DNA from 2 places in the Ornithinibacillus xuwenensis genome. Region 1 is predicted to be linked to the other one. Evidence: a T-box and tRNA genes for the amino acid it is inferred to sense, from the RefSeq annotation. Region 1 holds a T-box; the other holds one or more tRNA genes.
What was found. A T-box is a leader RNA that pairs with one kind of tRNA and senses whether it is charged. The one in region 1 lies ahead of alaS (alanine--tRNA ligase), so its partner is inferred to be a tRNA-Ala.
Positions count from the first base shown of each region.

Region 2: it has a tRNA-Ala gene. The T-box ahead of alaS (alanine--tRNA ligase) is inferred to sense a tRNA for this amino acid. The anticodon was not compared.

Region 1 covers NZ_JBDIML010000001.1:278,266-294,819, forward strand. The annotation lists gene ABC228_RS01715 (cysteine desulfurase family protein) at 1-154, shown strand, start outside; gene mnmA (tRNA 2-thiouridine(34) synthase MnmA) at 165-1,277, shown strand; gene ABC228_RS01725 (tetratricopeptide repeat protein) at 1,353-2,009, shown strand; gene recD2 (SF1B family DNA helicase RecD2) at 2,041-4,362, shown strand; gene ABC228_RS01735 (hypothetical protein) at 4,430-4,624, shown strand; gene ABC228_RS01740 (AI-2E family transporter) at 4,669-5,736, shown strand; T-box leader at 5,778-5,984, shown strand; gene alaS (alanine--tRNA ligase) at 6,038-8,677, shown strand; gene ABC228_RS01750 (IreB family regulatory phosphoprotein) at 8,786-9,055, shown strand; gene ruvX (Holliday junction resolvase RuvX) at 9,056-9,469, shown strand; gene ABC228_RS01760 (DUF1292 domain-containing protein) at 9,488-9,772, shown strand; gene mltG (endolytic transglycosylase MltG) at 9,932-11,047, shown strand; gene ABC228_RS01770 (O-methyltransferase) at 11,147-11,785, shown strand; gene udk (uridine kinase) at 11,801-12,460, shown strand; gene greA (transcription elongation factor GreA) at 12,578-13,054, shown strand; gene ABC228_RS01785 (YrrS family protein) at 13,235-13,933, shown strand; gene mtnN (5'-methylthioadenosine/S-adenosylhomocysteine nucleosidase) at 13,964-14,659, shown strand; gene sigK (RNA polymerase sporulation sigma factor SigK) at 14,707-15,414, opposite strand; gene mnhG (monovalent cation/H(+) antiporter subunit G) at 15,566-15,931, opposite strand; gene ABC228_RS01805 (Na(+)/H(+) antiporter subunit F1) at 15,912-16,223, opposite strand; gene ABC228_RS01810 (Na+/H+ antiporter subunit E) at 16,223-16,554, opposite strand, start outside.
Region 2 covers NZ_JBDIML010000007.1:93,182-109,735, forward strand. The annotation lists gene nagZ (beta-N-acetylhexosaminidase) at 1-1,654, opposite strand, end outside; tRNA gene ABC228_RS16810 (tRNA-Ala) at 1,793-1,865, shown strand; gene ABC228_RS16815 (anti sigma factor C-terminal domain-containing protein) at 1,957-2,886, opposite strand; gene ABC228_RS16820 (RNA polymerase sigma factor) at 2,873-3,379, opposite strand; partial or broken gene ABC228_RS16825 (polynucleotide kinase) at 3,628-3,783, shown strand; gene ABC228_RS16830 (ZIP family metal transporter) at 3,964-4,779, shown strand; gene ABC228_RS16835 (ArsR/SmtB family transcription factor) at 4,981-5,313, shown strand; gene ABC228_RS16840 (heavy metal translocating P-type ATPase) at 5,313-7,967, shown strand; gene ABC228_RS16845 (metal-dependent transcriptional regulator) at 8,067-8,444, opposite strand; gene ABC228_RS16850 (ZIP family metal transporter) at 8,673-9,398, shown strand; gene ABC228_RS16855 (metal ABC transporter substrate-binding protein) at 9,497-10,435, opposite strand; gene ABC228_RS16860 (metal ABC transporter permease) at 10,459-11,316, opposite strand; gene ABC228_RS16865 (metal ABC transporter ATP-binding protein) at 11,316-12,062, opposite strand; gene ABC228_RS16870 (DUF4870 domain-containing protein) at 12,483-12,812, opposite strand; gene ABC228_RS16875 (prolyl oligopeptidase family serine peptidase) at 13,099-15,126, shown strand; gene ABC228_RS16880 (ABC transporter permease) at 15,215-15,922, opposite strand; gene ABC228_RS16885 (ABC transporter ATP-binding protein) at 15,919-16,554, opposite strand, start outside.

The DNA of each region.
Region 1 (16,554 bases):
TGAGCCGTCTCATGTACTTTCAGCAATATATGGTGAGAATAATCCATGTACAACAAATTCAATTCGTTTTAGCTTTGGAGCAGCAAATACAAATGATAACGTGTTAGAAGCTGCTCGTCGAGTTGCTAAAATTGTAAAACGCTTAGTAAAGTAAGGTGATAGAAATGAAAACTAACCAAGATATTCGTGTTGTTGTCGGCATGAGCGGTGGAGTAGACTCATCCGTAGCAGCGTTATTATTAAAAGAGCAAGGATATGATGTTGTTGGTATCTTCATGAAGAACTGGGATGATACCGATGAATTTGGTGTGTGTACGGCAACAGAGGACTTTGATGATGTCGTCCGGGTTTGTAATCAGCTAGATATTCCGTATTATTCGGTTAACTTTGAAAAGCAATATTGGGATAAAGTATTTACGTATTTCCTAGATGAATATAAAGCAGGTAGAACGCCAAATCCAGATGTGATGTGTAATAAAGAAATAAAATTCAAAGCATTTATGGATTATGCGCTAGATTTAGGAGCGGATTACCTTGCAACTGGACATTACGCCCAAGTACGAGAAAATAACGGAAAATATGAAATGCTCCGAGGGGTAGACTCAAATAAGGATCAAACTTATTTTTTAAACCAATTATCGAGTGATATTTTAGAAAAAGTAATGTTTCCGCTAGGGCATTTACCAAAGTCTAAAGTGCGAGAAATTGCCAAAGAGCATGGATTGGCTACTGCAACGAAAAAGGATAGCACTGGTATTTGCTTTATTGGGGAGCGAAACTTCAAGGAGTTCTTAAGTGAATATCTTCCGGCACAGCCAGGAAAAATGCAAACCCTTGATGGCGAGGTAAAAGGCAAGCATGATGGACTTATGTATTACACAATTGGACAAAGGCAAGGATTAGGAATTGGTGGTGCAGGAGATCCTTGGTTTGTTATAGGGAAGAATTTACAAGATAATATTCTATATGTTGAGCAAGGATTTCATCATGATACCCTATATTCTGATGAACTACTAGCCACCGATGTAAATTGGATAAATCCTGAAGAAATTTCCAAAACATTTTCATGTACAGCAAAATTCCGTTATCGTCAGGAAGATAGTGGTGTAACGGTACATGTGTTAGAAGATGGTAATGTAAAAGTGGTTTTTGATGAAAGTCAACGGGCAATTACACCTGGACAAGCAGTTGTCTTTTATCAAGGTGACGTATGCCTTGGCGGTGGAACCATTGATAAAGTAATCAAACAAAATCAAGAATTAGACTATGTGGGATAATATTGGATGGGATCACGATACTTTTAATCCGTGATCCTTCCTTGTATCCTACTTGCAATTGTAAGGAGCATGAGTATGAATAAAATTGAAAAAGCAGTTAATTTAATGAAAGAGAATAAGTACGAGGAAGCAGCTAACCTATTCAACACTTATATAGAGGAAAACCCTAATGATCCTCTAGGCTTTGTTAATTTTGGGAATCTATTATTACATATAAATGATTTGGAGCATGCGGAGAATTTCTTCCATAAAGCAATCGAACTCGATGTCACAACTGCAACTGCCTATTATGGATTAGGAAATTTATATTATGAGCAAGAAGATTTTCCGAAAGCTCAGAAGAACTTCTTAGCAGCGATTAAAAATGGTTTGGAAGAAGCGGATGTTTATTTTATGCTTGGAATGTCACATCAAAGTCAGCAACAATTTAAGCTCGCGATCCCATATTTACTTCGCGCAAAAGAAATAAATCCAAACGATCAAGAAGTGCTATTTCAATACGGGCTGGCATTAGCACAAAGTGAACTATTATCAGAAGCGAAGGAAGTATTTAACGAAGTTCTGCAAATTGATTCAGAACATAGTGATGCACTGTATAATCTTGGGGTAATTGCATTATTTGAGGACGACGCTACAAAAGCATTGGACTTATTTGATCAGGCACTACAATTAGATCCAAATCATGTGTTAGCAGCAAATGGAAAACGAGTTGCGGAAGAAGGAATAAACTAAGTAGTTATGATTGGAATGTGAGGTATTTGAAATGGAAAATGAGCAAAACATGGAAATAGAAGAATATATAAAAGGCGAGCTTCTCTATACAATTTTCCATAATGATATCGAGCATTTCTCTATCGCAAAAGTAAAAATACTAGAAACAAATGTGAAATATGATGAGAAGGAAATTGTGATAAAAGGTTACTTTTCCAATTTACAAGAAGGTACGGTGTACAGGTTTATTGGACAAGTTGAAAAGCATCCAAAGTTTGGGACACAATACAATGTTTCATCCTATCATACCTTTATTCCTGATACGAAGGATGGGCTTATTTCCTATTTATCTAGTGATATGTTCTATGGTATTGGAAAGAAAACAGCCAAAAAAGTAGTAGAGCATTTAGGAGAGTCAGCGGTATCAAAGATTTTGAATGACCCAAATATACTATCATCCATTCCTGGTTTAAAAAAGGAAGCAGCAACTACAATTACCAAAACACTTCAAGAAAATCAAGGCTTTGAGCATGTTGTGGTGTTTTTGGCAAAATATAATATCGGCTTAAAAATGGCACAGAAGATTTATGAGCAATATAAAGATGAAGCAATTGATATCTTACTTGATGATCCATATCGGTTTGTGTTTGATATTGATGGATTTGGGTTCCAAACGGCCGATGAAATTGCAAGGAAGAATGGAATTTCTTTAACGAGTCCGAATCGAATTGGAGCTGGGTGCATTTACATCCTGCAGAAAAGCGTTGGGGATGGACATGTGTTTCTTCCACTGTCAGCATGCGTTGACGATGTTATGTTATTGTTACAGAATGCTGAAGAGCCGTTAACCGATAATCAAATTAGCGATACTTTAGAAGGATTGAATACGGAAAAGAAGGTCATTATTCATAATGGGAATGTGTATTTACCATCGTTATATTATGCGGAGGATGGTTTCGCTTCAAGTTTAAAGCGGCTAATTGCAAGTCCCATTGAAGAAAATACGACACTTGCTGATTTGATGAAAATTATAGGTGATATCGAAGAAGAAGAAATTTTAAGCTATGGAAAAGAGCAATTTGCGGCTATTGAACAAGCATTAAAGTCAAAGTTGATGATTCTAACAGGTGGTCCAGGAACAGGGAAAACGACTGTCATTAAAGGAATTATCAAGGCCTATGCTGAAATTCATAAGCTTTCCACTGACCCTCAAGCATACGAGCATAAGGCTGACTTTCCCTTTGTACTGACAGCCCCTACAGGTCGTGCCGCAAAGCGGTTAACAGAATCAACTGGTTTACCAGCTGTTACAATCCACCGGTTATTAGGCTGGAATGGTAGTGAAGGGTTTGAGAAGGATGAGCATGAGCAATTGGATGGGAAGTATTTAATTATTGATGAGTTTTCAATGGTTGATATTTGGCTAGCTAATCATTTGTTTAAGGCCGTACCAAATGACATGCAAGTGCTAATTGTTGGGGATGAGGATCAGCTACCATCTGTTGGTCCAGGACAAGTATTAACAGATCTATTGGAAAACAATCGTATTCCAAAGGTTAGCTTGCACGAGGTATACCGTCAAAAGGATGGCTCGAAGATTATTCAGCTTGCCCATGCCATCAAAAATGATAGTTGTTCTATGGAATTATTGGATAACGATCAGGACTTTAGCTTTATTAATTGTCGAGAACACCATGTAGTTCACGTCATAACACAGGTCTTTGAAAAGGCAATGAACAAAGGTGTTGATGTTAGAGATATTCAAGTGTTGGCACCGATGTATAAGTCACAGGCTGGTATTACATTAATTAATAATGCCTTACAAGCGTTAATTAATCCTAAGAGTAAGGACAAGCGAGAAGTAAAGGGAAATGATGTTGTTTTTCGGATTGGTGATAAAGTAATTCAACTTGTAAACCAGCCCGAGGATAATGTCTTTAATGGTGATATTGGTGAAGTTGTAGCAATTTTTGAAGAGGATGAGAATGTTGAGCATGTGGAACAATTAGTCGTATCATTTGATGACAGAGAAGTTGTTTATGAACGAAAAGACTACATTAATCTCATGCACGCCTACTGTATTTCCATTCACAAGTCACAAGGAAGTGAATTTCCAATTGTTATCCTTCCAATCGTATCAACCTATCATCGGATGCTTCGGAAGAATTTAATTTATACGGCTATTACTCGCGGGAAGCAATCACTCATTATTTGTGGAGAAAAGCAGGCATTCTTTAAAGGAATACAAACTCTAGATACAAATAAGCGTTATACTTCATTGAAGGAGCAATTATCAGAACGTCTAGTAGGGATTCCTGATATCGACAATGCTTCAGAAGATGATCATGAGATTTCTCCTTATGATTTTATGTGACTAGGTATATTTTGCCAAAATCGGGAAACGCTAGCATAATACCTATCATATTTTCAGGAGAGATCTTATGTTTATGCGATGCCCAAATTGTAGTAGTAAAGATATTGGTAAAATCGGTTCGCAGCAATTTTATTGCTGGAATTGCTTTGTAGAATTATCTGTAACAGGAAATGAACTTACTGTACATCAGGTAGAGTCTGATGGTAGTCTAAGCTCGCTTAATGATCTTTTTACAGAAGAAGAAAGAAAGCTAGAATGGTAATCCTTTAGTATTGAAAACTACTCTCATACTAAGGGGTGATCAACGTGTTTTCGCAGAAGAAGCCAATTAATTTTTTGTATTGGATTATTACTGGAATATTTGTATTTCTATTTATTTTTTTGCTTGTAAAGCTTTTTCCTTATTACAAAGCTTTTTTTTCGTTCTTATGGAATTTAGCCGCTCCATTTTTGATTGCATGCTTGATTGCCTATTTACTCTATCCAATTGTGCAAAAAATTCATCAATATAATATCCCTAAAAGTGTAGCGATATTAATCATTTACCTCATTTTCTTTGGTGGAACTGGTTACCTAATCTACCGTGTCTATCCGGCAGTGGTTCATCAATTAAGGGATTTGGATGAATATTTACCCCAATTAGTAGAAATGTATCAAGCTTTAATCTATCAAGTGTATGAGTCTACATCCTTTTTACCAGAAACGGTGCATGACAAAATTGATGAGACAATTAGAACGATTGAGTTGTCAATGGATACATTAATTGGAAATCTGATTGGTGGGATAACGAAGGTTTTAGATATGGTTATTATCATTACAGTCATCCCTGTTCTCGTTTTTTACTTCCTAAAGGATTACGATAAGATTAAAGACTTTGTAAAAGGCTTTATTCCTAGTAAATTTCAGAGGTCCTCTAGTAATCTTGTCCATGCCGTGGACGAAGGGCTAGGTAACTATTTACGAGGACAATTGCTTGTCTGTTTGTTCGTCGCTATCACGAGTTATATTGTTTTTCAATTTATGGGATTAAAATATGCGCTTCTATTAGGTATTTTTATGGGATTAACGAACATCATCCCATATTTTGGACCAATTATTGGAGCTATACCTGCAGTGCTACTTGCTTTAACGATTTCAGGTAATATGGTGTTATTCGTCCTAATCGGGGTTTTTGTGATACAGCTAATCGAGAGTAACTTTTTATCACCCTATATAGTTGGTAAAAGCACACGAATTCATCCAGTAGCCATTATTTTCGTCTTGTTACTAGGAAGTAAGCTTGGTGGAGTTTTAGGCATGATATTGGCTGTACCGGTTCTAACCATTTTAAATGTTGTTACGAAACATATTATCTTGATGGTTCGAGAGAATTGACTTTTGAATAAAAGTTATCTATAATATCGTTTAACTATAGCAATAATTCGTTGAAGGTTCTGAGTACATGGAGCTCGGTTTCAAGAGAGGGATTTCCGCATGGCTGGAAGAAGTCCTAACTAGAACCATGGAAAGCTAAACCAGAGTACGGCTAATCCCCGTCGGTTTCAAACCGTTATCATGATGAAGTGATGGACAACATGGTTGTTCATAATTAGGGTGGTACCGCGAATAATCTCGTCCCTGCAGTTGTGCAGAGAGGAGATTTTTTTATTGCAATATATATAAGGAGGAAATAAAAATGAAGAATTTAACATCCGCACAAATTAGACAAATGTTTCTCGATTTCTTTCAAGAAAAGGGGCATAAGATAGAGCCTAGTGCATCTCTTGTTCCTCAAGATGATCCAACACTTTTATGGATTAATAGTGGAGTTGCAACACTTAAAAAGTATTTTGATGGCCGAGTAATTCCAGAAAATCCCCGGATTGTAAATGCACAAAAATCGATTCGTACGAATGATATTGAGAATGTAGGTTATACAGCAAGACACCATACATTCTTCGAAATGCTTGGTAACTTCTCCATTGGCGATTATTTTAAAAAAGAAGCAATACTCTATGCATGGGAGTTTTTAACGAGTGAAAAATGGTTAGCATTAGACAAAGAAAAGCTTTCGGTAACTGTTCATCCAGAGGATGATGAAGCATATGATATGTGGCTAAATGATATTAAGCTTCCTAAGGAACGGATTATTCGTTTAGAGGAGAATTTTTGGGATATAGGAGAGGGTCCTAGTGGTCCAAATACCGAAATTTTCTATGATCGTGGTGAGAAATACGGTAATGACCCTGATGATCCTGAGTTATATCCAGGAGGAGAAAACGATCGCTATCTAGAGATTTGGAATTTAGTATTCTCGCAATTCAATCACAATCCAGACGATACGTATACACCTCTACCGAAGAAGAACATTGATACAGGAATGGGTCTTGAGCGCATTGTATCCGTAATTCAAGATGTACCAACTAATTTTGAAACGGATTTATTCATGCCGATTATTAAGAAAACAGAGCAATTAGCCAATGTGAATTACGGTAAGGATCAAACAAGTGATACAGCATTTAAAGTTATTGCTGATCACCTAAGAACTGTAAGCTTTGCCATTAGTGATGGTGCGTTACCATCAAATGATGGAAGAGGCTATGTGTTAAGAAGGTTAATTCGTAGAGCAGTACGCTTTGCAAAGGAGATTGGAATTGAAAAACCATTTATGTATGAATTAGTTGATACAGTTGGTACGGTTATGAAGGACTTCTATCCTGCAGTTTTGAACCAACATGATTTTATTCAAAATATTATTAAAGTAGAAGAAGAGCGATTCCATGAAACATTGAACGAAGGTCTAGATATATTGACGGAGATTATTGAAAAAGAAAAAGTAAAAGGTTCAACCGTCTTTCCTGGTGAAGAAGTATTCCGTTTGTATGATACCTATGGTTTTCCTAAAGAACTAACTGCTGAGTATGTGGAACAACTAGGCTTCACAATTGATGAAGCAGGTTATGAAGCAGAAATGGAGAAGCAACGTGAACGTGCTAGAAATGCAAGACAAAAAGTAGACTCCATGCATGTACAAGATGAGATATTAGGAACAATTGATATTGAAAGTGAGTTTATTGGCTATGAGAAGCTAGAAAGCAAAACAAAAATTGCTGCCATTGTGAAAGATAGTGAATCAGTAGACATTGCAACCGAGGGGGAAGAAGTGTTACTCTTTTTACATGAAACACCATTTTATGCAGAAAGTGGTGGGCAAGTAGCTGATTATGGGAACATCACTTCCAATCAAGGACATGCGATGGTAAAAGATGTACAAAAATCACCAAAGGGTCAAAACATTCATCGCGTTGTACTAGAGAGTGGTGAATTACGTGTAGGAGATAAAGTACATGCCGTTGTTGATTTGGATTCACGCAATTTTACAATTAAGAATCACACAGCAACCCATTTATTACATCAGGCATTGAAGGATGTACTAGGTACACATGTAAATCAAGCAGGTTCACTTGTAGCACCAGAAAGATTACGTTTTGATTTTTCTCATTTTAATGCAGTTTCAAAAGAAGAGCTAGAAAGAATCGAAAAAATTGTCAATGAGAAGATATGGGAATCCATTTCATTAGATGTAAGCTATAAAACTTTAGCTGAAGCGAAGGAAATGGGGGCAATGGCTCTGTTTGGTGAGAAATATGGCGAGATTGTACGTGTGGTTAAAATCGACGGTTACAGTCTAGAATTATGTGGTGGTTGTCATGTCCGTAATACCTCTGAAATTGGACTCTTTAAGATTGTATCAGAGGGAGGAATCGGTGCTGGTACAAGAAGGATTGAAGCAGTAACGAGCAAATATGCATATGATTTCTTATCCGGTAAAATGGCATTATTACAAAAAACTGCTCAGCTTGTAAAGACAAAGGAAGAACAAGTACCAGAAAGAGTGGAGGGCTTGTTCCACGAGATAAAAGGACTGCAAAAAGAAAATGAATCATTGAGTGCGAAGCTTTCTAACATGGAAGCATCTTCTATTCTTGATCAAGCGGAAGAAGTCAGTGGTGTGAAAGTAATTGCGCAAAAGGTTAATGTAAAAGATATGAATCAATTACGTACAATGGTTGATGACCTTAAACAAAAGCTAGGATCTGTCATGATATTATTAGCAACAGAAAGTGATGGAAAGGTTCAATTAGCGTCAGGAGTTTCGAAGGATTTAGTGGAAAGAGGATTACATGCTGGTAATCTAATTAAAAAAGCAGCGCAGCTCTGTGGTGGTGGAGGCGGCGGACGCCCGGATATGGCACAAGCTGGTGGGAAAGACCCAAGTAAAATTGACGATGCTTTAAACTGTGTTGTAGAGTACGTTCAGGCTAATATCCAATAAATACAAGATCTACCAAGTATCCTTCATTCTATTAATGAAAATATTATATTAAATCTTCTAAACGTGATAGAATAAAAATAGAGGTAAATAGTGGAATGAGGTGTCGTGATGAGTTCAATAGATAAGACAATGAAATTCAACTTTTCGGAAGAGCCTTTTAATCGTGATATTAAAGAAATTCTGATGACTGTTCATGAAGCACTTCAGGAAAAAGGATATAATCCTATAAATCAGATTGTTGGATACCTATTATCTGGTGATCCTGCTTACATTCCGAGGTATAAGGATGCCCGGAATCTAATCCGAAAAATTGAACGAGATGAAGTAATTGAAGAGCTTGTAAAATACTACCTAGAGCAACAATATAAGGATAATTAAATGAAAATAATGGGTTTAGACGTGGGCTCGAAGACAATTGGAGTTGCTGTAAGTGATGAACTGGGTTGGACAGCCCAAGGGTTAACGACGATTAAATGGGACGAAACTGATATTAAGTCTGCTGATAGTCAGTTAAAAACGATCATTGAAGAGCATAATATTGAAAAGGTAGTTATTGGCTTACCCAAGAATATGAATGGTACGATAGGGGAGCGTGGAGAAGCATCAAAAACGTACGCCAAGCATATTGAAGAGTTACACCACCTCCCAACTATTCTATGGGATGAAAGACTGACTACAATGGCAGCAGAACGGGTCTTATTAGAAGCGGATGTAAGTCGTAAAAAACGGAAAAAAGTAATCGATAAAATGGCCGCGATGATGATTTTACAAGGCTATCTAGACCAAAAATGAAAAGGAGAATTAATTAATATGGCAATTGAAGAAAAAGAACGGATCATCATTCCAGACGAAAACGGGGAAGAGCATTTATTTGAAGTATTGTTTACATTTGATGTAGACGACACTGGCAATTCTTATATTGCAGTGGTTCCAGCTGAACAAAAAGACGATGAAGAAGTGGAAGTTTATGCTTTTAGATATGAAGAAAAAGAAGATAATGATTTATCATTATTTGCGATTGAATCCGATGAGGAATGGGAAATCGTTGAAGAAATGTTAAATACATTGGCTGAAGAAGAAGAGTTAAAGGGTTAAGTAAGATTTTTCTTAGAAGCAGATAGAAGTAGGTGTCGGAATTAGACATCTACTTTTTTCTTAATAATCTTTGGTATTTACTGCGTTTGGATTTTGTAAAACTCCTAGCGTATATTGTCATTTTTTAGTATAATATACCGGATGAGAGGGGTATGATGAATGTCCAAAAGAAATGATAAAGGTAATTTTAAGGATAATTTAATTGCTAGGGGAGAAGAGGCCCGTACGGTTCGTAAGGTCGTAGCAATTGTTATATTATCTATTATAATTATCCTTGCAATAGGTGGAATATCTGGTTATATGTACATCAAATCTGCTCTTGAACCAGTAGATCCAAATAATGAAAAAGGTGTACAAGTTGAAATCCCATTAGGTTCATCTACATCTGGTATTGCTAAAATACTTGAGGAGAATGATATTATTAAGAACTCTATGGTATTTCGGTTTTACATAAAATTTAAAAATGAATCTGGATTTCAGGCTGGAGATTATACTTTTACAAAGTCAATGACTTTAGATCAAATAATTGAGTCACTTAAAAATGGCCGAATTATTAAAGAGCCAGTATATCGAGTAACCATTCCTGAAGGGCTAACGATTGAAGAGATTGCAGCCATTTATGCAGAGGAATTACCAATCACAGAGGAAGAATTTTTAAATAAAGTAGATAATCCAGACTATATTAATCAATTAATACAAGCATATCCAATGTTAACAGAGGATATCTTAAATCCTGAGCTAAGACATCCGCTAGAAGGCTATCTCTTCGCTGCTACCTATGATTTCTATGAAGAGGAACCACCAGTAGAGGTAATCATTCAAAACATGCTGGACAAGTCTCAAGCTGTCATTGGAGAATATTTAAATAAGATGACAGAAAGGGAACTAACCATTCATGAAGCCGTTACAATGGCGTCAATCGTAGAGAAGGAAGCTGTAACAGAGGATCAACGTAAGAAAATCGCTGGGATATTTTATAACCGACTAGAGACTGGAATGAGATTACAAACGGATCCAACTGTTTTATACGCTCTTGGAGGACATAAGGAAAAGGTTCTATTAAAGGATACAGAAGTTGAGTCACCGTTTAACACGTATCATGTTTCTGGATTACCAATCGGTCCTATATCAAACTTCTCAGAAAGTGCATTAGAATCTTCTATTAATCCAGAGGAATCCGATTTCTACTACTTCTTACATGATGGTCAAGGCAATATTTATTATTCAACTACATTAGAAGAACACAATGCATATAAAGCTCAATACATTCAGTAACATACGAGGAAGTGTGATATATCATCACATTTCCCGTTTTTTTGCATAAATATTCCACAACGATGTATCCTAATAGGATAAGTAAAAGAGGGTTTAAAAATGGATGAAAAAACAATCACATACCTAACAAACCATTTACCTGAGTCAAAGGATTGGGTAAAGGAATTAGAAGAACAAGCCAAAATTGATCATATCCCAATAATGGACCCAATTGGGATTAATTTTCTAATGCAATTAATTCGACTAAATAAACCGAAACGCATCCTAGAGATTGGTGCAGCTATTGGTTATTCGGCTTTACGTATGAACGAGGCAAATCCAGAATCGGAAATTGTGACAATTGAGCGAGATGATGTTCGGTATAAGCAAGCTGTTGATAATATTACGAAACAGCAAAAACAGTCTAGTATACAAGTTATTCATGGTGATGCTCTTGAGGAGCTAGAGAAATTAGCAGAGAATAAGGAGAGGTTTCATTGCGTTTTTATCGATGCTGCAAAGGGTCAGTATAAGCGCTTTTTTGAATTGTCCCTCCCGTTGCTAGCCGATAATGGATTTATTATTTCAGATAATGTATTATTTAGAGGTTATGTTATGGAACCAAACTTTGAACACCCACGTTATAAAAAAATGGTCGAAAAGATTAGAGCATATAATGAATGGCTGGCAAACCATCCAAGCTTTGTCACCACGATACTACCTATTGGCGATGGGGTTGCAATAAGTTATAGAAAATAAGAAAGGGGTCTCTCCATGCAAGACAAACCAGTAGTTATTGGAGTTGCAGGTGGAAGCGGAAGTGGGAAAACATCTGTAACAAGATCAATCTGCCAGCGTTTTACCGATAAGACAATTCTAGTTATTGAACAGGATTATTATTATAAGGATCAAAGTCATTTACCTTTTGAGGAAAGATTAAAGACAAATTATGATCATCCATTCGCATTTGATAATGATTTACTTATCGAACATGTTCATAAATTATTGAATCATCAAGCAATCGAAAAACCAGTATACGATTATAAAGTACATAATCGATCCAACGAAGTAATAACGGTTGAGCCTAAGGATGTCATTATTTTAGAAGGAATCTTAATATTAGAAGATCCTCGTTTAGTTGATTTAATGGATATTAAAGTCTTTGTGGATACCGATGCTGATTTACGCATTATTAGAAGGTTATTACGTGACATTAAAGAACGTGGAAGAACGTTGGATTCTGTTATTGACCAATATTTAAATGCGGTTCGACCAATGCATTTGCAATTTGTTGAACCAACTAAGCGATATGCGGATATTATTATTCCAGAAGGCGGACAAAACCATGTAGCTATTGATATCATGGCAACAAAAATCGAACATATTTTGTCTAAAAATAAAGAAAATAGTTTAAACAAAAGTATTGAAAATTAAAATAAAATCTGCCATAGTTATGGTTAGTATACTTTTTAAGTTACTGGTTGTATAGAATAAATAGCATGCATTGTTTATTATGTAGGAGCAGTAGATAGAAAAAGGAGTGTTTTTTAAATGGCTGTAGAGAAAAGTTATTATATGACATTAGAGGGGAAAGAGAAGTTAGAACAAGAACTTCTTTATCTAAAAACGGAAAGAAGACAAGAAGTAGTTGAACGAATTAAAGTTGCACGTGATTTTGGAGATCTATCGGAGAACTCCGAGTATGATGCAGCAAAGGATGAACAGGCTTTTGTTGAATCACGAATTGCACAAGTTGAAAAAATGATTCGTAATGCTGTTATTATAGAAAATGATAATCAAAACCCTGATGTAGTATCCTTAGGTAAATCCGTAACGTTTGTTGAATTACCAGATGGTGAAGAAGAAACATATACAATTGTTGGTAGTGCAGAAGCAGACCCATTTGAAGGGAAAATCTCGAATGATTCACCAATGGCAAAAAGCTTGCTTGGTCATGAAATAGGTGAAGAGGTTTCTGTCGTGACACCAGGTGGAGAAATCCAAGTAAAAATACTAAAAGTAGAATAGATATATGAAAAGGCGGTGTAGCTACTCCGCTTTTTTTATTTGTCCCGGCTGATTAAAGTATCAATCAACACTTCTCTACTATCTTTTAAGTACCATGAAATAGGATAGTAAACAAAGTGATATAGTTAGTTGCATAGAATTTATGGTACTATAATAAAGTATACATAGGGAGGGAGTAGAATGAGTGAATTTGATCGACATACTCGTGTAAATAAATTTGAAAAGAGACGTAAAAATACTAAATTAATGTCTATATTAATTAGTGCAGCTATCTTTCTTATTGTTCTGTTAATAGGAATGTGGATATTTGGGCCAGATGATGAGCCAGCCAACACAGATGAAACTACAAGTGATGAAAAGACAAATGATACTGCTGATGATGAAGCTGAGGATACAGAGACGGATGAGAATACAGAACAAGATTCAGAAGCCTCAAATGATGAAGATTCCTCTCAAACTGAAGAATCTAGTAGTGATACAGAAGAATCAGATTCTACCGAAGATGAGGGTACTACGAATGATAACGTCGATAAAGAGCCTACAGAACCAAACTCTGACGATGATAACGTAATAGAAGCATATACGGGTGCATGGCAGCCTGTTGGTACAGAGCAAACAGGTCCACATACCACTCAATTTGTTACCGAATCACAAGACTGGAAGGAAATGGAGAAGGCAATTCGTTTAGCGACAGGTCTAAGTGAAGAAGAAATGGAAACTTACTGGATTGGAAACGGTGGAGATCAAAAAGCGATTGGTACCGTTACCAACAAGGCAGAAACTGAGATTTATCGTGTGTATATAAGCTGGGTAGATGGTCAAGGCTGGCAACCGACATTAGTCGAAGTTCTAAAGGAACTCGAGAAAAATGATAATTAACTGGTCAAGAACACTAGGAGGATTGACATCATGACAATAGGTATTATTGGTGCAATGGATGAAGAAATTGAAATTATACAAAATGAGATGACGGATAAAGAAGAGGTTACGATAGCTAATTGCTTATTTATCCGTGGAGAGTTAAAGGGTGAAGCGGTAGTTCTATTAAAGTCTGGTATTGGAAAAGTAAATGCTGCTATGGCAACGACTATATTAATGGAACGCTATTCCCCAACTTGTATTATCAATACAGGTTCTGCTGGTGGATTCTCCAATAAGCTAGAGGTTGGTGATGTAGTTATCTCATCTGATGTTGTCCATCACGATGTGGATGTGACAGCCTTTGATTATGAATATGGACAAGTTCCAGGAATGCCAGCTACTTATAAGTCTAATCCACAGCTTATGCAACAAGCAATGGATTCAACAGAAGTGATGAATGTCCAAGCAGAAGTTGGGTTAATTGCAACGGGTGACTCCTTTATGGAAGACCCAATTCGAGTACAGAATGTTCGTCAAAAGTTTCCTAATATGATTGCTGCAGAAATGGAAGCAGCAGCGATTGCGCAAGTTTGTCATCAATATAACTGCCCATTTGTTGTTATTCGTGCGCTTTCTGATATTGCTGGCAAAGAGTCTTCGGTATCCTTCGATGCATTTTTAAAGAAAGCTGCAGAAAATGCTTCCCAAATGATTTTTCATATGGTTCAAGGGTTAAAGATGTAATAATAAAGGCTGTCATTCGATGACAGCCTTTTTCTTGTAGTATTTGTTTAGGAACCTCTACGTTCATTTCGGTAGTACTCATGGAATACTTTCATTAAAGCCCTTTTTTCGATTCGAGATACATAGCTTCTTGATATGTTTAATTTTTTCGCAATTTCCCGTTGCGTCATTTCTTTTTTATTATTCAATCCATAGCGATAAATAATTACTTCTCTTTCGCGTTTATCAAGAATTGAAAAATAATCCTGCATTTTTGCAATCTCCATATTTAATTGGATGTATTCAATGACATTTTCATTTTCTGCTTCTAAAATGTCAATAAGACTAATTTCGTTTCCTTCTTTATCCTGCCCAATTGGATCATGTAACGAAACGTCTTTTTTTACCTTCTTTAAAGCCCTCAAGTGCATCAGTATCTCATTTTCTATACATCTGGCAGCATAAGTTGCAAGTTTGGTTCCTTTTCCGACAGAGAAGCTCTCAATACCTTTTATTAGGCCAATCGTTCCAATCGAGATTAAATCCTCCATATCTTCCCCGGTATTTTCGAACTTCTTCACAATATGTGCAACAAGCCGCAAGTTGTGTTCGATGAGTTTATTTCTTGCTTCTTCGCTTCCGTTTTGCATTTCCTCAATATACTTTGCTTCCTCCTCCGAGGATAGTGGTTGTGGAAACGCATGATTTTTTACATAGGAAACAAAGAATAGGGCTTCTTTTATTAACAATGCAAGGACACTCATTATTCCGGACAAACACATACACCTCCTGACTAGGCTGGGCTATAGCCTATATAATCAAACTATGACGCACGTGCTTGATTTGTGTCTGTCCGAAGAAAACAAATACGAGCATGAAATAATAAAAAAATCGTTATCCAGTATTAAGCAGGATAACGATTACCACTTAGTTATTTTTTCTCATAGCATCCTCATATGCATCTGTTCGATTTTTAGTTAGAGGCTTGATGCCACTGTTATGGGCAGCTCGCCCAATCATATGAGCTGATACAGGTGCTGTAATAAAGATGAATAGAATTCCGATTAATAATTTACCACTAACGATGTTCTCTTTCGCGTATAAAAACAGAAATGTTCCAATTAGTACACTTGAGACACCTAAAGTAGATGCTTTAGTAGCAGCATGTAATCTAGTGAAAATATCAGGGAACCTGATTATTCCAATGGAAGCGGATAGCGTAATAAAGGTGCCAATTAACAGTAATAGAATAATAATTATGTTTATGATGAGTTTAATCCAAATCTCGGTCAATAATAACACCCTTTTCTACGTATTTTGCAGTAGCAAGTGTACCTAAGAATCCTAAGATTCCTATCAACAAGACAATATCATTTAGATATGGTGTAGAAAGATAAATAGCTATTAATCCTGTTAATGCCATTAGATTTATTCCAATGGTATCAAGACCGACTGCTCTGTCAGGATTGGTAGGGCCTTTTATTACCCGATAAAATAATAGTATTAGGGAAAGTGCAATTCCAATGGAACAGATCAAGATTGTATACTTTAGAATTTCATTTGTTATGTCTAGTAGATTTTCCATTATCTGGTCACCTCCAGAATTGCTTTCTCAAAGCTATCCTTTATTTCTTGAACGGATTTATCTACTTCATCAATATCCATTGCATGTACATAGAGTGTACGATTGTCATCGGATACTGCGACCGATAGAGTTCCTGGTGTTAAGGTTATAAGATGTGCTAATAACGTAATTTCCCAATTGCTCTTTACTTCTAGCGGTATGGCAAAAATCCCAGGTTCAATTTCAGGCTTTGGTGTGTAGATTAGCCTTAAAATACTAAGATTCGATAAAATTAGTTCTTTCATGAATAAGAGAATAAGCTTGAGAATTTTTACGAACCTTATTCCGTAAA
Region 2 (16,554 bases), on a different contig from region 1:
TATCCTGATAGTCAACTTCCTTATCCCGAATACCATATTCCTGCTTTAACGCTAGAATTCTAGTAACACTTTCATTTATTCTTGCTTCAGAAATTTCACCTGATTCAACGGCTTGCTTCAACGCACGAAATGCTTCTACAATATCCTCATATTCTTTACTGACAAGAATAATATCGCTTCCCGCCTTAACCGATTGTACAGCTGCTTCACCTGTGTCGTAATGATTCTTTATCGCATCCATCATCATATCATCCGTAATGATTACACCATTAAAATTTAATTCTTCACGAAGTAAATCTGTCATGATCGGCTTGGACATGGATGAGGGAAACTCTGCGTCAAGCTGTGGGAATAAGATATGTGCGACCATCACCACATCAGCACCTTCTTTTATCGCATGAACAAACGGGATTAATTCCAACTGCCTAAGCTCTTCTAAACTTTTGTTGATTTTCGGCAATTCTAAATGAGAATCGACCGATGTATCACCATGACCTGGAAAATGCTTCATCACTGGGATAATATTTTCATCCTCCATACCTTTCATCGTCTGAATACCGAGGTTACTAACCAACTCAGGATCTTCACCAAATGAACGGTCTCCAATTACCGGATTATTAGGATTACTATTCACATCTACTACTGGCGCAAAATTTAAGTTCATCCCAAAAGTCTTTAGCTCTTGTGCTAAAATCTTACCAATTTGATAAGAAAATTCAGGATCATTTTTTAGGCCAATAGCTTGATTGGTTGGAAGCTCACGAATATCCCCAGGCAGTCTAGTTATGCGCCCACCTTCTTGATCAACCGATAAAAACAATGGAACTTTGTTGGATGAATTTATCCGTTTGATGCTATTTACTAAATCAAGTGTTTGGCCAACTGCCGTTAAATTTTTGCTAAAAAAGATAACCCCGCCAATTTTGTAGTCTTCAATCAAGTTTATGGTTTCAGCTGTCGTTGTCGTCCCTTCGATTCCAGCAATCATCATTTGACCAATTTTCTCATCTAATGTCATGGAATCTATTAAGCTAGGAATATCATTTACGATATTTGTAACCTCTGTATAGACGGAGATATGATGTACCACTGGATTAGGTTCTTCGTCTGTCGGCCGGGGCAAAATCCACTTTAACTGATAAAGCTCATTTACCTGATAGACAAGAATGATTTGATCCGTGCTCTCATCCTTATAGTAGTGCTGTGCATCTGGGTTTCCCTTTGCCTGAATAATATCCTCAAAATGTATTTGTTGCAGTTCCTCAGAAAAGGACCTTACGTCAAATACTGTATGATTCTTATAACCAAAGGTAATTCCCTCACTAGAATAATCAATATAAGTCCCCTCACCAGCAATTGTTTCGCTAGTAGGATCACCCCAATTACTAATGACCTCCTCAATACTTGATTCTCCAGCTACTACGGATACCTCTTCCACTTTACCCTCTGCGGCATGTTCAAAGATTTCACCAATCCGTTCATTCGGGGCATTCACGGTAAAGTCATCCTTATTTTCTACTTCATGTTCAATGTCCTGCACATCTTTTGCATCATGTGTATCTTTTAATTGAGTCAGCTTATCCCCAAAGAGGAAAGCACCAATAATTATGAGAAGGACTAACACTAGTACACTATATCCAATTGCCTTTTTCATCCGACACTCGCCCCCTTAAATATTTCTCCACTTAATTAGACGTTATGTTCTTAATAATGTTTCATGTATACATTTTGAAGTCTAATCCATATTGAAATAGATTACTGGAGATATTATAATTATAACATCTAATTATTTGGGGCATTAGCTCAGCTGGGAGAGCGCTACACTGGCAGTGTAGAGGTCAGCGGTTCGAGCCCGCTATGCTCCATTCATACAGAAAGGACTCAACCCTTTATTCTTATTGGGATTGAGTCCTTTCTTATTTTGAGACAATACTTTTTTAAAACCAAGACCATCCATTAATATTTATCAATCGTTAGCCCAATTACAGAGGCCCTTATAATATCTATCTCTTTAAACCTTTTCAGTTCACTCGGTGTACCACTTACGATAGCACCGCTTATCAGATACTCCGTGTTGGTAGATTCAACTCCTGGAATTTCGATTGTAGAATCGTTATTTTCCCAGTATGGAGAGTCTTCTGAAACAGGTAGACCATAAGCGTCATCTCCATGCATTACATGGAAAAAATCCGATTCACTATAATGCAGCTCATTAAAATGTTCAGCATTTGATTTATCAATCCATAACCACTCGACATTCTCTCCGCCTATAATTTCTCCAAGTTCTTCTTGTTTCATCGGTCTTACAAACGATAATGCAACCTCAATTAACGTGTTTTCATCTAGGCCTGTTGCAATTTCCAATTCATTAGGTAATTGATGGTAACCAATATGAGGATAATAAAAATCAATCTCTCTTTCATTATTCAAGTGATTGTACCGTACCGTTCTTTCAAGCTTACTTGTGTAAAACACTTCAACTCTAGTTGGGTTTGTTTGCTTAACGTCACCAATCGCAGGATATTCCTTTGTTACGATTTCCCAAGGAATCAATCTATCCCCCATTTTCTTATAATAGGTAAATTTTCCTTCTGCACTTAGAAATCCATATGAAATACTGGCATCAAGATCCACAATCCCAGCACCTTTGCCTGGGGTACCATGAATTTGCTCCGTTAATCTTTCCATTTCTTGTTCAAATTTCTTGTTAATGAGTGCTTTACTTCCAGCTTGAAGGAAAAATATAATGGCGCATACTGTAAGGACAGAAATAATGATATAAAGGCTAATTTGTTTCCATTTAGTTTTTCGGAAGGCTTTTTGAAATGCAGCACTACTAACAAAATCTCTTTCGCCTATTTGTTCTGTTTTTCTATTCTTGACCATCTTTTTCCTCCTTATATATTTTCAACAATTTCTTTCTCGCACGAAATAGATTCGTTTTTATCGTACTATTGCTTATCCCCAGTAATTCAGATATCTCTGAATATGATAAATTTGACTGGTATTTTAACAGAAGAAGTTCAGCATAGTGGGGCTTTAACTTTAGAAGCATTTCATTTAATTCGTTGGTGCGTTCCTTTGCTAGCATAATCAATTCAGGAAGTTCAGATGTTTCTTTTTCAAGCATGCCATCGTCAAAATGAAGTATGTATTTTTTATTTTTTCTACATTGGTCATAGTAAAAGTTAAGCGCAACGCGTATTAACCAGCTGCGAACGTTTGATAGTTGAATCGTATCCGAGTATCTTAGATATTTATATGCTGTTTCTTGAACTGCATCTTCGGCATCGATATGGGGGATTCCCTTACTTACTAAGTATCGATAAACCATATTTAGTTCGTTATTTAAGTCCCCTAAAAGCTCTCCTTTGCCCATGTCCCTCCCCCTTGTTTATAAGACGTTTTACAAAGATAAAAGTATACAAAAACATACGAATTATTTAATTCTGAATTTAGATTTGCTTATTCTAAGAGGTAATACCTTTCCCATCGAAATATTTTCAAATATAATCGTTTTCAACGCTACTTCTTCAACTGATTGTAATCTTTTATTCTATCTCTCTATAGTTTGGAATGAACTGGTATCTCCTTTTATGATACCACTTAACGTCCACTGTCCATCGATACCCACATAAGAAGCAGAAGCTAGCGCTAAAGGAATTTTCACTGGGAGTAGAAGGTATTCGAAGATTTGTTCATGAGGAATCGATTGAAAGAGTGCATGAATGTGTGCTCGGTACATTAGCAATGGAATCGGATCGTGTTGATCCGAGATTATAATGAAGTAGCTATTGTGTCTTCCTTGCATACTAAGGAAGTGCACGGATCACTTTAGTTGGTCTATTATCATATTCTAGCTATATATCAATTGGTTTACTTATAAGAATAAACTTGCTATATTGCATATATTGAGTATAGAAGTATATTAACTGCTTTTTTTGAACATCAGGGGTGTAAAGAATGGTTGAGTTTTTTGCTACATTGAGTCCAGTATCACAAGCATTATTAGGAACATTATTTACTTGGGGTATGACTGCACTTGGTGCTGCCTTAGTTTTTACAACGAAAACAATGAACCAGAAGCTTATGGATGGAATGCTAGGATTTGCAGGTGGCGTCATGATTGCTGCTAGCTTTTGGTCTTTATTGTCACCTGCAATCGAAATGGCGGGAAATGACAGTTGGCCCGCCTGGCTACCTGCCACAATAGGATTTATGCTTGGTGGTATATTTCTTTGGGGAGTCGATAAGGTTATTCCACACGTACATCCAAACGCAAAAATAAACACGGCAGAAGGCATTCATCCTGATAGGCGAAGAAGGAGTACGCTATTAGTCCTTGCCATTACACTTCATAATATTCCAGAAGGCCTTGCCGTAGGGGTAGCATTTGGAGCAGTTGCAGCTGGTTTTCCATCAGCATCATTAGCGGCTGCCATCACGTTAGCGATTGGAATTGGTATTCAAAACTTCCCTGAAGGTACTGCGGTTTCAATGCCATTACGGCGAGAAGGAATGTCAAGAAGAAAAAGTTTTATGTACGGACAATTTTCAGGTATGGTTGAGCCGATTGCTGCTGTAATTGGTGTGTTGGCAGTAACATTAATGGAACCACTTCTACCATTTGCCTTAAGCTTTGCAGCTGGAGCAATGATATTTGTAGTCGCTGAGGAAGTAATCCCAGGTTCACAAGAAAATGGTAACAAAGATCTTGCTTCCATGTGTTTAATGATTGGTTTTACTATCATGATGATTTTAGATGTGGCACTTGGCTAAATGAATGAAGTTTATGTAATCTAGGTCAAAGGAGCAATACATAGCGTATTGCTCCTTTGACCTTTTTATTTTGAGCATCGCCCAGTTATTACATTGCCCAAATGATTAAAGGTCGTAAAAGTTTGACACACATATTCGATATTGCTAATATGATAGCAATATAACATATTAGTCATTCCTAATATATAAGGAGGGGAAATGATGTTAAAAGTAGATGTTGAAACAAAAGTAAAGTTCCTACATGGATTTTCCCATAAAACTCGCATTCAAATACTCGAATGTATAAAAGACACCGAAAAAACCGTATCACAAATCGTTGCTGATATTGAAGGAAATCAGTCTAACATTTCCCAACACTTAGCCTGCCTAAAGGGTTGTGGGATTATTGTTGGAAGACAGCAAGGAAAATATATGTATTATAGCTTACGTAATAAGCAGATTCGTGACTTATTGTCCATGTTTGATGATGTACTAGTAGATGTTAAAAATGATGTAGCTACTTGTGAAAACCATATTGAAGCCGGTGATGTATAATGTCCGATAAATGTTGTAGTTCAGAAAAACTCAAAACTGAAGATACTCAAGCTTGTTGTAATAGTCATTCTGAAGAATTAAAGTCGGGGAAGGACAACAAAATTGAAAGTAGCTGCTGCAAGCAGCAATCCTTTCAGGAAATACCCTTAACTACTGAGAAATCATCTTGCTGTAATTCAGAAGATACAAAAGATGATTGTTGTAGTCCTCATGCATCGGATCCAGTACTTGAGGAAAATTCTACGTGTTGCAGTAGCTCCAGTGACGAGCGTAATCAAGGAAATCCAAGCTGTTGTGCTAGTCATGAAGACGAAGCTGTAAACCAACCCGATACTTCTATTCAAGGTGCAGCAAATGAATACCGTGTATTTGGCATGGATTGCCCTTCTTGTGCATTAACAATCGAAAAAGGCTTACGTGGTTTAAGTGGAATTCATGACGCTACGGTAAATTACAACACTGGAAAATTGCAGGTTGTTGGTTATGATAATTCTTCACTTGTAGAAGTAGAAGAGACCGTACAAAAGTTAGGTTTTACTGCTGAACCAATAAACCAAAATAAAAATATGAGAGCATACCATGTGGAGGGCATGGACTGTGGGAGTTGTGCTAAAAGTATTGAAAATCATTTAAATACAATTCCCGCAGTGAAAAGTGTAAGTGTTAATTTTTCAACCGGAAAAATGAAACTCGATCACGAAAATAGTGTTGAAGAAATCTTGTCAGAAGTCTCGAAAATTGGTTACAAGGCTTCCTTAATCGAAAACAATAATAACCTAAAAAATGAAACGAGACATTCTGGTGAATTCAAATCCATTATATTGTCGGGGATATTAATTGCGCTTGGTTTTGTTGGAGCGTATACCGCTTTGTCACCAGTTTTTTCAACGATGCTATATGCTCTCGCTATTGTTATCAGTGGCCACAAGCCTGCAAGAAGTGCTTATTATGCTATAAAAAGTCGATCACTGGATATGAATGTGCTCATGTCTGCCGCCGCAATTGGAGCAGCATTAATAGGAGAATGGTTTGAAGGTGCAACCGTTGTTTGGTTATTTGCACTAGGAACAACACTGCAGAACAAGTCTATTGAACAAACTAGGAAATCTATTCGGAATCTAATGGACCTCGCACCATCAGAAGCATGGATTAAAGCTGGTTCGGAGCTTATTAAGAAGCCAGTAGATGATGTGTTAGTTGGGGAGATTGTTGTTATTAAACCTGGCGATAGAATTCCATTAGATGGAGAAGTTATTCTAGGAGAAACAAGTGTAAATCAAGCGCCTATTACCGGTGAATCCATACCTGTCGACAAATTTACCGGAGATTCTGTATACGCTGGCACCATCAATGAGAGTGGGTCTATTGAAATTAAAGTAACCAAGCTGGTCGAGGATACCACTATTTCTAAGATTATTCATTTAGTTGAAGAAGCACAGGAGCAAAAAGCGCCAACACAGGCATTCATCGATAAGTTCGCTAGCATTTATACACCTATCGTATTTGCATTAGCATTAGCCATGATTGTGTTGCCACCTTTGTTTGGTATGGGTAGTTGGGGAGAATGGGTGTATAAAGGACTTGAGTTATTAGTAGTCGCATGTCCTTGCGCCTTGGTCATATCCACTCCTGTTGCAATTGTTTCGGCAATCGGTAATGCAGCCAAGAATGGTGTCTTAATCAAAGGTGGTACATTCCTTGAGAAAGCAGGTGCAATAAGCGCAATTGCCTTTGATAAAACAGGAACACTAACAGAAGGAAAGCCGAAAGTCTCAGACATCAAGGCATTAGCCACATCCGAAGAAGAATTACTCTCAATCGCCTTAACGTTAGAGGATTACTCGACACACCCGATAGCAAAAACAATTGCTTCCTATGCAAAAGAAAAGGGATTTCAACCTAAAAATGGTGAGTTATATAAGAGTATAGTTGGTAAGGGAGTTCAAGCAACCATTAATGGCGAGATTTATTATGCCGGCAATGTTAAGCTGTTTGAAGAACTAAATGTACCATTGAACACTACTCTGCGTTACTTACCTGAAATTCAAAGCAAAGGTCAAAGTGTAGTTATCATTGGTACGGCTACAGAAATATTGGGGATAATCTCTGTTGCGGATACAATCCGTAAAACTACTGTCAAGGCATTAAAGGGATTACAAAAGGTCGGAATTAAACAAGTAGTCATGTTAACCGGTGACAATGAAGGAACAGCAAAAATGATTTCAAACCAAGCCAGTGTAAATCGTTATTTTGCTGAATTAATGCCTGAGGATAAAGTGAATGCGATTAAACAATTACAAAAAGAAGGCTATCATGTAGCGATGGTAGGTGACGGGATTAACGATGCTCCTGCGTTAGCTACCTCCGATTTAGGAATTGCTATGGGTGGAGCAGGAACCGATACTGCAATGGAAACGGCCGATATTGTATTAATGGCTGATAATCTTGAAAAGCTGCCACACACGATAAAATTAAGCAGAAAAGCGCTAGCGATTATTAAGCAAAACATTTGGTTCTCTTTAATTGTAAAATTAATTGCATTAGTGCTTATCTTCCCTGGCATGCTCACCCTTTGGCTAGCGGTATTGAGCGACACTGGCGCCGCGGTAATTGTAATATTAAATGCGCTCCGTCTATTGAAAACCCAGGAATAACAATAAAAGAATTGCTATCAAATAAGCGAAATCCATTTAAAATGGATTTCGCTTATTATGTTACAACTTTTTATTCTTCATGTAATTTATCGACACATTCTACTTAATATTTATATAGCCATTTTGGGATAAGAATTCCTCAAGCTTACCAATTATCACCGGATTAAAAGCTAATTCCATCTTACGTACCTCTTGCTCAATTTCATCGTCTTTAATTCCAATTGCTTGTAAAAAGGCAACCAATATTCGATGATTACAATCCAATTGTTTTCCAATTTCTAATCCTTTTTCTGTCAGCATTATTGGTCCATAGCGCTCAAAGTTAACATATCCTGCTTTTCTTAACTTCACTACCATCTTAGAGGTTGAGGAAGCATATACATTTAATGAATTAGCTACCTCTGAAATGGTAGCATATTCTTTTCTATTTTCTTGTTTATATATTTCAAAAAGATATTTGTACCTTTTATTAGACACCCATTTTCACCTTCCTGCTTCTTAATCGCTTCATTACTTTCAAACAGAACGTATCCATCTTTACCCAAAAAAATAATTAATACTACCTGAATCGGACAATATTGGAATCTTTACCATTTAGGTTTAATAAATTAATAGAGCAAAGCATTTACTATGGATTGGTCAAGCTATGAATTTGTTTTAAGGTTTGTAATAACGGATAGTATGAAAGTTTATTGGAGGACTCTAATGTTTTTACTGCCTATTATTTTGTCATCACTTTGTACAAGTCTTGGTGCTTTACCAGTCTTGTTGATTAAAAACATCTCCCACAGAGGAAAGGATATATTATTAGCCTATACAGCTGGAATCATGGTCGCTGCAGCCGCTTACGGTTTAATACCAGCTGCTATAAAACTATCCAGCTTACCCATTATGGTAATTGGGATTTTAATTGGTACGTTGACCTTGACCTTGTTAGAAAGCCTAATTCCACATATCGACTTAGATCATTCACGCCGTTCAACAGACCACTCCGGCGTAATAGTCTTGTTCTTAATTGCCATGTCTTTACATAATTTACCTGAAGGATTATCCGTTGGGATAACTAATGTAACGGATAATCAAAACATTGGGACACTCGTGTCATTTGCAATTGGCTTACAAAATGTACCAGACGGATTCTTAGTAGCGCTTTTTTTAATTACGCAAAATGTAGGACGAATAAAAGCAATTCTGATTGCTAGTGTAACGGGAATAATAGAAATGTGTGCTGGCTTCATAGGCGTCTACTTTGGAGGAACCTTTGAATATATCGTGCCTTATGGTCTAGCATTTGCGGCAGGTTCATTACTCTTCGTTGTCTATAAAGAATTGATTCCAGAAAGTCATGGTGACGGAAATGAGCGAGCAGCAACTTTGGCATTCATTTTTGGATTCGTTACGATGGTGTTATTGACAGAGTGGTTTCGATAAATTCGATAACATATGCTTTCTGTAATACAGTAACCTAAAAAAAACCAGACACCTGTAAGAGGTGTCTAGTTCGTTAGAATTTTTTTCATAAAAGATTGTTAGTTAGACAAGCCTTCTATTATTGTATCAATATTCCATTTCATCATATCGATATAGGTGTCCCCATCTTCACCAGGCGCTCCTAATGAATCGGTAAATACTTTACCCATAATTGGAACATCGGTTTCTGCAGATACAGCTTCCATACTTCGGGGATCAATACTTGTTTCAAGGAACAATCCTTTTATGGCCTTTTCCTTAATAATATCTACTATTCTAGTTATTTGGTCTGGTGTACCTTGGTTCTCTTGGTTTATCTCCCAGATGTATTCTGCATGGAATCCATATGCTTTACTGAAGTATTTAAAGGCACCTTCACTTGTAACAAGGACCCGTTCTTCCTCTGGGATTTCATTGAATTGCTCCACAGCACCTTGGTGAAGCGCTTCTAATTTCTCCGTATACTCCTCAGCATTTTGTTTATAAATATCAGCATTATCGGGGTCAACTTCAATTAATCCATCCCGTGCATTTTCTGCATATTTAATGCCATTTGTAACATCTAACCAGGCATGTGGGTCTTCTTCTCCCTCGTTACCCTCGGAAGTTAAGTACATCGGTTCAACATCCTCACTCATTAAGAAAACCGGCGCATCATCACCGTCTTTTTCAGCAGTTTCCAAGAGTCTATCAAACCACGAATTCCCCGCCTCTAAATTCAAGCCATTATAAAAGATAGCATCAGCATCTGTTGCTTTTTGTACGTCTTCTGGTAATGGGTCATATTCATGTGGGTTCGATCCAATTGGTGCTAAACTATGAATCTCTACTAAATCACCACCAACATTTTTTACAATGTCATACACAATGGAGTATGTCGTAACTACTTGAACTTTATCTTCTCCATTTGCACTACTTGATGCATCCTCATCACTACATGCGGTTAATAATAAAGCAATTAGGGTAGTCATTATGAACATGACATGCTTCTTAAACATTCTATTCTCCTCCTCATTTCTTATTAGGCTAGTGATGCCCTTTTCTTTTTTGCTTTTAATGTTTTCCAAATTAATCCATGCTTTGGTGATAACAAGAATACAAGAATGAAAATGGCAGTAGCTGCTAAAACAATCGTAGCACCAGATGCAAGATTATAAGTAAAGCTAAAATATAGCCCAACGATTGATGAAATTACGCCAATTCCAGCTGCTAGAAAAATCATAATCCATAATCTTTCTGTTAATAGATAGGCAGCTGCAGCAGGGGTAATTAACATGGCAACTACTAAAACAATTCCAACAGTTTGCAGGGAAGCAACCGTAACCATAGTCAATAATGTCATTAAGAAATAGTGAATTAATCGAACGGGTAAGCCATATGCTGCCCCCATTGTTTCATCAAAAGACGTAACCAATAATTCTTTGTAAAACAGATAAACAGCAAGTATTACAAATATCCCAATTCCTAAGGTAATCCACATATCCGATGACCTTACCGCTAACACATTCCCAAACAAGATATGGTATAAATCGGTACTACTCTTTAGCATGGTAATCATGATAATCCCTGAAGCAAATGCCGCTGTAAACATAATTCCAATCGAGGTATCATGCTTTATTCGACTGTTTTGTGTCACGTAACCAATTGCTAAAGCCGTTAACACTCCTGAAAACACAGCACCAAAGAAGAAATTAATTCCTAACATATAAGAGATAGCTACACCTGGAAGTACTGCATGTGAAATCGCATCTCCCATTAACGCCATTCCTCTAAGTATAATGAAACAGCCAATTACACCACAGATAATTCCTACCATAATGGATGTTAATAATGCTTTTTGTAAGAAGCCATATTGCATAACTGCTTCAAGAAATTCCATTACAATGACACCCCCATCTCATTCATGAACGCAAATTGTCCTTTATACGCTCTTTCAATGATCTCCGGTTTAAATACGTCTTTAACGGGACCAAAACCAACTAACTCTTTATTTAATAAAATTAGTTGATGAAAATAATCATTTGCTTTACTTAGATCATGGTGAACGACAATTACCGTTTTCCCTTGTTGGCATAACTCTTTTAGTATGTTGACTATGGTTTCTTCACTAGATACGTCAACACCAACAAATGGTTCATCAAGAAAAAACAAATCTGCCTGCTGTGCTAATGCTCTTGCAAGAAAGACACGTTGCTGCTGTCCACCTGATAACTCTCCAATCTGTCTTTTACTAAAGTCTTGCATTCCTACACGCTCTAAGCATTGTAATGCCCAAGCTTTTTCTTGTTTCTTTGGACGTCTAAAAGGTTTCAAATGCGGATAAGTACCAAGTAAAACAGCGTCGATTACTGTAATTGGAAAATCCCAATCAATGTCATTTCGTTGCGGTACATATGCAATGTTCTTTCTAACATCTTTTATTGATTTTCCCAATACCTTTACTTCCCCTTTGTCTCTAGGAATAAGATTTAGCATTGCCTTTAAAAATGTTGATTTACCCGCACCGTTAGGACCAATGATTCCAACTAAATTACCTGCATCAACGGAAAGACTTATTCCTTTTACAGCCTCATTTCCATGATAGGAAACATGTAGGTCGTTTATAGATATTGCATGATCAACCATGAGAGACCTCTCCTTTTCTAATTGATATGAACGACTTTTTACCAACACCCTAAAATGTGATGTACAACTAATTTTATTTATTTATGCACTAATTTTTAATAACTAAAATAGTTTTGCCTTAGTTCAAATTATATGCGCCCATTTAAAAATGTCAACAGAATTATATAATTTTTTTCACTCTTACATTCAAACACTTAAAATAGATAAGCCATAATTTGGTAGTTTAATGTGGCTAGAAAGCCTTAAGGGGTAGGATTTCCATTAAAAAGTTTTTTCAAATGCTGTATTGTAAATTTTGTGATTAACGGAAGGATATTAATTGGAGGTGCTTTATATAAATGGGGTTGTCACGTATGATTGAAGAACGTTAAGGACATAAAAAAACGTTCAAGCGAGACTAAAGCTTGAACGTTTCTCAATTTAGTTATTAATAAACCGTATAACTAGCGGTATTCTATATTGCTCACCTTGATATGCTTTAACCGCCGCTATAATGGTTAACACAAGTGCAGCAATACCAACTATAAATAGCAATACAAAACCAATTAAAACGATCATAAGGATGCTACTTACAATACCGTAGATTGTGAATGAGATTAAAAAGTTAAAGTATTCTTTTCCGTGATAATCGACAAAATCGGAATTATCTCGTTTCAGCAGCCAAATTAAGAGTGGCCCCAAGATTGGGAACGGTAAACTTAATAAATATAATAGCATTGAAAATAAGCGATCGTCCTCTGTAGTTGCCATTTTATTCCCTCCTTAATAGATCTCCTATTTATTGTAACTTTAATCTACATCGCCGTCTACATCCCGCCAAACATTTTACTGAATTTTCTTTACAATTAAATAATCAAATTGATTTACATGCTATATTACCTATACCCTTTATCTAATTAAATTATTCCAGCAATCCGATAATAGACCCGCAGGTTAAAAGATTATACAGGAACAGAGAATTTATTCATTCGTTAAAGGGATTTCGTACTTTACTCTCGAATACTATTAGTAAGCTATTTCAAGGGGGGAAACCAATTTGATTACAATAAAGAAGGACAATATTGTAGAAGATTATCACGGAACACAAGTTAGCGATCCGTATCGGTGGCTGGAGGATCCAAATTCCGAGCTATCTACCCAGTGGAGCAACTGGATGACAAAACGCTCTCATACATATTTCTCTAAAACGACTTCACGTGACGCAGATAGAAAACGGCTAGAGGAGCTATGGAACTATCCGAAATATTTCGTTCCAAAGAAAGTGAAAGACCAGCTATACTTCCAGAAAAATGATGGGTTACAAAATCAGGCAACATTATATCGAAACGATTCTGATGGTGAAACGGTCATATTAGACCCGAATACATTAAGTGATGATGGAACTGTAGCCATGACGAATTACTCCTTTAGTAAAGACGGTCAATATCTTGCCTATGCAACTTCAACACATGGTAGCGACTGGCAAGAGATTCGTGTCCGTAATCTCATGACTGGTGAAGATCTCAACGATCATATTCAATATGTTAAATTCACAAGTATTACATGGTCACCAGATCATTCTGGATTTTTCTATAGTCGTTTCCCTGAACCAGGTAGTGTCGCGGAGGAGGACGAAAGCAACTTTCATAAAGTTTATTTCCATCAAATTGGAACTGGACAAGAAGAGGACCAACTCATTCACGAACAGCCAGAGGATAAAGAATTAATGTTTTCATCCTTTGTAAGTGATGACGACAAGTACCTTTGTCTCTATGTATATTTAGGAACGGCAACAGAAAATCGTGTTTATTTAAAGCCGATTGATTCAGATGAGAAGTTTACTCGTATTCTCGATAAGGCGGATGCTGAGTATCTATATATTACAAATAAAGATAACATCTTTTATTTTAAAACCGATTTCAATACACCTAATGGGAAAATCATCTCACTAGACCTTCATAATCCTGAGCCTTCAAATTGGCAGGAAGTCATTCCAGAACAAAAAGATGTCATGGATTATGTCCTTTTTTTGAACGACCAGTTGGTTATCGCCCTGCTTCATGATGCACATCACCAATTACATGTCTATCAACTTAACGGAAATTACTCCCATCAGATAGAATTACCGTTACTTGGTTCCATCACAGATATAACTCGCTCAAAAGAAGACAATGAAATGTATTTCGGAATTACTTCCTTCTTAAGTCCAACGGTGGTTTACCAATATAAAATGGATCAAAAGGAACTACAGGTTTTTGCTGAATCAGAATTACCATTTGATACATCTGCTTACGTTACGAATCAAGTATTCTATACATCCAAAGATGGAACTCGAGTTCCTATGTTTGTAACTCATCGTAATGACCTTAATTTAGATGGCGAAAATCCAGTGATTCTATATGGCTACGGCGGATTTAATGTTAATATGACGCCTTCTTTTAATCCAGCAATCCTTCGATGGATAGAAAAAGGTGGTATTTATGCAGTGGCCGTTCTTCGTGGCGGTACCGAATACGGGGAAGAGTGGCATCGTGCAGGGATGTTAGAAAATAAGCAAAATGTATTTGACGATTTCATCTCTGCTGGTGAATGGTTAATTAGTCAAAATTATACCCGTAAAGAAAAATTATCGATTATGGGTGGCTCTAATGGTGGATTATTAGTAGCAGCTTGTATGGTGCAACGACCAGATTTATTTGGTGCAGTTATCTGTCGGGTCCCCGTAATCGATATGTTGCGTTATCATAAATTCACCATTGGTCGTTACTGGATTCCTGAATATGGCAGTGCCGATAATCCGAAACATTTTCCATTCTTGTACGCTTATTCTCCACTTCATAATGTACAAGAGGGTGTGAAATACCCACCAGTTCTTATTGCAACAGCAGAAAGCGATGATCGTGTTGTACCAGCACATGCGAAGAAATTTGCTGCTACCTTAATGGAAAAAGCTGATACCGAATCAACGATTATTTTAAGACTGGAAGCAAAAGCAGGTCACGGCTTAGGAAAACCTACATCGAAGTTAATTGAAGAATGGGTTGATTTTTATGCATTCTTGGATATGGAACTAAACGAAAAATAAAAAGAGTGTCCAGGTACCTACCCCCCAAAGTTAGAGTAGAATACTAACTTTTAGGGGTAGATACCCATTTGGACACTCTTTCTTATTATTAATCCATTTCTTTTTTCTTATAAACAAATGCCGTTAAAATAGACGTTACGATTGCCCAAGCTACTAAGATACCCAAGTGGCTCCAAATGTCACCAAATCCTAGACCCTCTTCTACCTTATACGCAATTTCCACTAGCTGTATATTCGGAAGATACTCTACAAAGGCAAGTATGGGATATTGATCCACTAATGCCATTAGCATGGAACCAAAACCAAACAAGAAAATAACCGGTAAAATGATTACAGAAGCTTCTACAACTGTTCGAGACAACAAGCCCAGTATTGTTCCTAATGCTAGGTAGAATAATACCGAAACAATAATAGCAATTGCTATTATACTAATGTTTGTCGGACTATATCCAGTAATCATCGCACATAATACAATGGTTACTACCGTCAGGATAAAACTCACCAAGCTCTTACCTGTTAGAATTTCTGTCAGGGAAGCTGGTGACAGCATCAAGCTTCTCAATGTATGCTTTTCCTTCTCCTCCGCAATCACAGCACACTGAATAAATGCCGTTACGGACGATAATGCTAGATTAATAATTAAATAGTGCAATTCAATCGTTACTTCACCAATTCTGGAATATAGAAATGCCATTATGATTGGCAGGATAATAATCGAGCTTACAAAATAGTTTTTGGTTACATCCTTTAAATCCTTTTGAAAAATTGCATAGATTCGTTTCATTGAAAATGTCATACTAGTTCCCTCCCTGTAATGTCTACGAAAATATCTCCTAACGTAGGCTCGTTAGAATGAATGGAAACAATTTGATTACTAGACATGTATTGGTAGACCTCGTCTGCTCCCTCTGTTCCGCCAGGTAAATTTATTATATTTCCATCCTTCAGCTCTATTGTTATACTACCATCTGCATATTGTCTGCGAAGTGCCTTTGGTTCACCCAACAATTGTATTTTTCCTTTGTTTAGGAAAGCAACACGGTCACATAATGTTTCAGCTTCACTCATATCATGGGTAGTCAAAAAGATTGTTGTCCCCTTCTCATTTAAGCGACGAAGCCCCTCATGAATTTGCTTAGAGTTTGCTGGGTCAAGTGCAGATGTTGGTTCATCTAAGAACAATAGCTCTGGTTCATGAAGTAGCGTTCTTGCTAACAATACACGCTGTAGCATTCCTTTGGATAACTTCGAGACAACCTTTTTCGTTTCACCAGAAAGGTTCACCAGATCTAATACTTCATCCATTCTTTTTTTCGGAACATCATATAAATCACAGTATAGCTTCAGATTCTCTTCTACAGAAAGGCGTTGGTATAATCCGCTATTATCAGATAAGACTCCAATTCTTCTTCGATAAGACCCATTCGT